2 regions of the Bacillus sp. NEAU-Y102 genome follow, and region 1 is predicted to be linked to the other one. Evidence: riboswitches for the same ligand, from Rfam matches in the RefSeq annotation. Region 1 holds a riboswitch; the other holds the start of a gene.
The links. Region 1 has a riboswitch for S-adenosylmethionine ahead of ACYFX0_RS00445 (M20 family metallopeptidase). Riboswitches for the same ligand answer to the same signal wherever they lie in the genome.
Positions count from the first base shown of each region.

Region 1 (3,182 bases):
ATTGAAAGTGATCTTCGAAAGCAAAAAGCGAAAATTAAAGAAGTAGAAAAAGAATATATTGAAAATGCGAAAGTAATTGGTGCAACTCTATCAAAATGTGCAATTGATGCGCTAATTTATGAGCGTACATTTGATTTAGTTGTCGTAGATGAAGTGAGTATGGCGTTCGTTCCGCAAATCGCATTAGCTGCTTCACTTGGAAAACGTATCGTTGTTTGTGGCGACTTTTTACAATTACCTCCAATTGCGATGGCGAACCATGAACTTGTTCGCAAATGGCTTGGGGAAGATATGTTTTACCATGCTGGGATTGTTGAGTCTGTTAATAAATCAGAAGCACATCCGAACCTATTTATGTTGCAGGAACAAAGACGTATGCATGCGGATATATCGAAGTTTACGAATTCGTTTATTTATAAAAATAGAGTATACGATCATCCGTCTGTTTCAGAGCGTAAAGAACTTGCGCAATTGCAGCCGTTCGCAAATGAAGCGAGTGTTTTATTTGATACGAGCAAAATGGGAGCTTTTTCGTTAAAAGATGCGGCTTCTGGTTCACGTTTTAACATTATGTCTGGTTTAGTAGCGATGCAAATGATGTTAATCGGATTGTTAGACGGTGTTCAGTCGATTGGTGTTGTGACACCTTACAGGGCGCAGTCACGCTTTTTATCAACGTGTATTAGAGAAATGTTGCAGAGAACGAAATATCAAAACATACCAGTTTTAGCGGCGACAGTTCATAAGTTCCAAGGTTCTGAAAGAGATATGATGATCTTTGATACGGTTGACAGTTATCCGCAAGAACGACCTGGCGTATTATTCTTTGATCACAAAAACCATCGCCTCGTCAATGTAGCAGTGACAAGAGCGAGAGGGAAGTTCATTCAATTATCAGATTGCCATTATATGCGTAAAAACCTTTCGAGAAAACAAGCGTTATCACAATTAACAGCTCATATAGAACGTCATGGAGATGTGTATGATCGCACGACATCAAGACAATTGTGGGAACGGAAAATTTCGAAACGTTTACGCTGGTTTATGGAAATGAATCTTGAAGAGCCGAAAGGGTTATTAAAAGATATTTTAGCCGCAAAACGAAAAATTATTATTTCACTTCCAAGTACAAAACAAGTGGATAAGCGAGTATGGCAAGCGTTAATGCGTACAAATGCACAGATAACAGTTTATAGTGATGGACCAGTTCCACTGAAAAATGTAAAGTTACAAAGACAAAATAAAGCATTCCCGTTTATCGTAATTGATGATGAAATCTTCTGGGCAGGCGCACCGCTTACATCTCAAATGATGTTTGAAGGTAGTACAGAATTTCCGTACGTATGTGCCAGACTGCAAGCGCCAGAAACAATTGGTGTATTAAAAGGATTTTTAGATATTCGGTAAATTCGGATAGGAATTCCTTGACTTTTATTTGGAATGAACTTAGAATGAATGTAATTTAATATAATTTTATGAAAATTCTTATCGCGAGAGGTGGAGGGACTGGCCCTATGATACCTCGGCAGCGGATTCGTTATGAATACTGTGCCAATTCCAGCAAGGTAACTTGAAAGATAAGAAAGAAGCTCATTTTGATTGTATATACAGAAGCCTCTTTCTATCTTTTAGAAAGAGGCTTTTTTACGTGAAAATAAAAGGAGGAAGAACAATGGGAGCGACAGGAGTAACGTCACAAAGAAAAACAATTGAAGAGAGTATCGAAAGAAATAAGGAAAAGTACATAGAAACAAGTCATGATATTCATGCGAATCCGGAGATTGGAAACCAAGAGTTTTACGCATCCAGAACGTTAAGCTTATTACTAGGTAGTGCAGGATTTCAGCTGCAACACAATATAGCTGGACATGAAACAGGTTTTATCGCGCGAAAAAGTTCAGGAAAACAAGGACCAGTCATTGCATTTTTAGCGGAGTATGACGCTTTACCAGGACTAGGTCATGCGTGTGGTCACAATTTAATTGGCACAATTAGCGTTGCAGCAGCAATCGCATTATCAGAAACGCTTGAAGAAATTGGCGGGGAAGTTGTCGTGTTTGGTACACCAGCAGAAGAAGGCGGGCCAAATGGTAGCGCGAAATCAAGTTATGTAAAGGCAGGTTTATTTAAAGACATTGATGCGGCGCTTATGATTCATCCGAGCGCAAAGACAGCGACAACGAGTCCTTCATTAGCAGTCGATCCACTTGATTTTCATTTTTACGGAAAAACAGCTCACGCTGCAGCCTCACCAGAAGAAGGGATTAATGCATTAGATGCGGTTATTCAGCTCTATAACAGTATTAACGCACTTCGCCAACAACTTCCGTCAGACGTGAAAATTCATGGCGTTATTACAGAAGGCGGAAAAGCACCTAACATTATTCCTGACTACGCCGCGGCAAGGTTCTTCATCCGCGCAGCAACGCGAAAAAGATGTGCAGAAGTAACAGAAAAAGTAAGAAACATTGCTGAGGGAGCAGCGTTAGCAACAGGTGCAAAAGTAAAAATTCATCAATTCCAAAATGAAATCGATGAATTACTCGTAACAAAAACATATAACGATATCGTAGCGGAAGAATTAGAACTATTAGGTGAAGAGGTAAATCGTAAAGAAAGAGTAGGGATCGGTTCAACCGACGCAGGAAACGTAAGTCAAGTCGTACCGACAATTCATCCGTACATTAAAATCGGACCAGATGACTTAATTGCACATACGAATGAATTTAGAGAAGCAGCACGTTCAGAACTTGGAGATAAAGCATTAATTACATCGGCAAAAGCATTAGCAAATACGGCGTATCGATTAATTACGGAAGAAGGGTTGTTAGAGAAGGTGAAGGAGGAGTTTAGAGAGGTGCAGAGGAATCAGGGGTAAGGCACTTTTTCGAATATAAATCTAATTCATATGCAGAAATAATAGAAAAGAACATTGAAAAAAATCAATGTTCTTTTCTATTTATGAATCATTTGTTTCTTCATTAATTTTGAGGATGAATTTCTTTATTGATATCTTGGATCTGGTCTAGTCTAGTTTAATAGTAACGGTGATCTGTGAGTTCGAATTGCATTAAAGGATAATAACTAGAGAATGTGTTGTAATTAAAATTTATATTTCTATATTAATTTGTAAAATAAATTCACTTTATGTTATTATATTTCCCTTGGACTGACAGTTTATA
Region 1 is NZ_JBTWFK010000001.1:96,830-100,011, reverse strand. It holds gene ACYFX0_RS00450 (AAA domain-containing protein) at 1-1,407, shown strand, start outside; SAM riboswitch class I at 1,483-1,584, shown strand; gene ACYFX0_RS00445 (M20 family metallopeptidase) at 1,673-2,878, shown strand.

Region 2 (3,182 bases), on a different contig from region 1:
AAATTTTCACATCATTCTCTTTTTCAATTCTTTCTAACTCCAACTCGATTTTCTCTCTCATTTCATAACAACTCCATTTTTTGATTATTTCCTTGGAAATTCGACAATACACTATTAATTTTACTACATACTAAAAAAACTGTCAGAAATTACTGACAGCCTAATGAAACGTCTATTGTTGCTTTTCAATTACAGTAGCAGCAATTCGTTCAAACTCTTTTTGAATCTCCTCTTTATATGCATCTACTATTGAAAAATCCATAGCAGCAATATAAATTCGTTCTAATTTATCACGAACCGATTTTGCTTTCGCTAAGAAAGACATCGCCTCATTCATTTTTGCTTTATACTGAATGGAGACATCACGAATTTCCTTCGCATATTTCTCATCCGTCCCTGGCGTAACAATAAGGGCATACATATCAATAATTTCATCACCCTCGCGACTTGGAAAATATTCATGTGGTGCGGTGCTATCAAAAATTGCAAATCCTAATTCTCTTACGATAACCATATCAAGACTATTCGGGTCAAATCCGCAATGATATACTTCAACTTCAAACCCTTTTTCTTCAGCTTCCTTAGCTAACTTTTTGAGCATCGTTGATTTTCCAGAGCCTGGGCGCCCTTTTATAAAATAACGATGTGGTAACCCTTCTGTTAAATTAGGAACAAAATCAACTGCTCCTTTCGGTGTAGCAGCTCCTAAAAAACGATGTTTTACAAGCGATTGTCTCCCGCTTTTATCTGCAAATAATTTCTGGATTAGCTGATCGGTTAGTTCATTTGCTTTATTAAAATCTATATTATCAATATATATCTTCTCCCACTCATCATGTATAACCAATGCCTCTTTAAAATGTGCGTAAGCAGACTGAAAAGCTTTGCTTGCTTCTGAAACAAATCTTTCAATTTCTAACTTCTGCTTTCTTAGTTTATTTGAGTCCCAAGCAATTCCTAAATTTATATATTCTTCAACAACGCCTGGCATTTTTGGCTCAATAACATGCGGCGATGTCCCATCAACAATTCCTACTTTTAATTTTGGGATAATTACACCATCAACCGATTTATTGTCAGAAGAACAATGTAAAAATTCAATATCATATCCTTTTTCAACCCATTCCCGACCTATTGCCTTTATTAAAGAAGATTTTCCCGTTCCTGGGCCACCCTTTAAGATAAATAATCTGTCTAATCCTTTTAAATTCTCTTCGTATAAATTGTGAAATCCCCTAGCTGTATTACCACCAGCATAATAATTCAATACATTTCCTGTCACTGCACTCACTCCTTCGCAGCATTCTATTTACATAAGCTACAATATGCGAGCAGCTTTATTTGGGTGAATACCTATTTTGTATTGCACGAAAAAAGGAAATGAATTACAATTTAACTATCGGAAAATTCCGATTTCAAAATTAAATACTTCTTTATCAAGAGAGGCAGAGGGACCGGCCCTTTGAAGCCCAGCAACCTCAGTTTATACAAACTGAATAGGTGCTAATTCCTGCAAAATGCATTGCATTTTGGAAGATAAAACTCAACTAGCATGTAAAGCTCATCTTTCTTGATACTGAAGGATGAGCTTTTTATTATTTGAAAAATATATATTGGAGGTATGTAAAATGAAAGTAATTGATCTATCGCAAACATTTGAAAATAATATGTCTCAATTTCCTGGAACACCTAAAATACAACTAGAAGCTGTTACAAGTGTTGAAGAATCAGGCTATCAAGTTACAGATTTTCATTCTGTCGTTCACGTTGGCACACATTGTGATGCCCCTGCGCATTTTATTTCAGGCGCAACGACCATCGATCAATTACCGCTGGATCAATTTGTAGGCGAAGCTGTTCTTATAGATGTAACACATATTCAAGAGCGAAAATTACCTAAGGCAGTATTGCATAATACTGACATAAAAGAAGGTGATATTGTTATTTTTCATTCTAATCTATCCACTAAATGGAATACAGAAGCTTATGAGAAAGAAGCATTTTACCTTTCTGAAGAATTAGCTAAAGAACTAGTGCGATTAAAGGTAAAATCTATCGGTTTAGATTTCATTTCTCCTGATGAAGTCACAACAGAAACATCACCGATTCATCACATATTACTAGGGAATAATATTTATTTAATCGAAAACTTAACAAATCTAGATGCTATCGAAACAAAACGTTTCTTTTTCTCAGCCGCACCTTTAAAAATTAAAAATAGTGACGGTGCTTTCGCAAGAGCATTTGCTGTTATATTTTAAACACAACCTATAAAGCGAACCTTTAATCAGTGGGGGGTTTGTTCATCCCACACCTAACTTCTTTGCTTCCGCTGAATTTTGAGGTGGGGGTCTTACTGCCCGGCAAATAGCGGGATTAAAAAAAGCAAAGGCCACTACTGGTCTTTGCTTCTATATTTTCTATTTAAATTAAGAAAGAATTGTTCCACACGGGGACGCACCCAAGCTAAACAATCTATCTCTTTCTTCTTTGTGCAAGCTATCTCTTCTCCATCTACCATTTCAACAAGTTCTAGTTCTAACAGTTGCCTCGTGAATGCTAACATATTCACTTCTTCAGATGGATACTCTTCTTTTAATTTCTCCTCAATTTCTCCCAATAAAAAACCGTCACGCATCATTGCCAATGCATCAATCCAAAGTGGCGGCATTTCATATTTTTCTCCTGTAATTGTATCTTTTACAATATAATTCTTTTGCTCTTTTCGAAATTGAATCGTGTGTAAACATACAGTCGAATTTAATGTTAATTCCATCATACCACCTCTTTCATAATATCTGCATAGAAAAAAGGATGCGCGTGCACCCCTTCTTATCTTTTCATAACACTACTGAACCGTTACATGAGCAATCAATCTCATGTCGATATTTTCCTCCATTATAAACGAAGTATTTTATAAAAAAAACCCTTCTTGAAACATTTTATAAAATGTTTATATTTACACAACAAGAACACTTTTCTGAAAAATCTTTTCTCCCAATACATTAAACGGTCGGCAGAAAAATTTCGACTTTCGTTCCTACTCCTAGACTACTTTGGATCGTGATACTCCCTTGATGTTCCTTAATAATTTTATATGTAATCATTAATCCAAGTCCTGTACCATTCTCCTTTGTTGTGTAAAACGCCTTGCCGATTTTTTCCAACTTTTCATTCTCTAT
Region 2 is NZ_JBTWFK010000009.1:75,386-78,567, reverse strand. It holds gene ACYFX0_RS22105 (nucleotidyltransferase domain-containing protein) at 1-61, opposite strand, end outside; gene ACYFX0_RS22100 (PRK06851 family protein) at 173-1,282, opposite strand; SAM riboswitch class I at 1,431-1,543, shown strand; gene ACYFX0_RS22095 (cyclase family protein) at 1,629-2,261, shown strand; gene ACYFX0_RS22090 (hypothetical protein) at 2,396-2,776, opposite strand; gene ACYFX0_RS22085 (ATP-binding protein) at 3,006-3,182, opposite strand, start outside.
Region 2: another riboswitch for S-adenosylmethionine. It lies ahead of ACYFX0_RS22095 (cyclase family protein); the one in region 1 lies ahead of ACYFX0_RS00445 (M20 family metallopeptidase).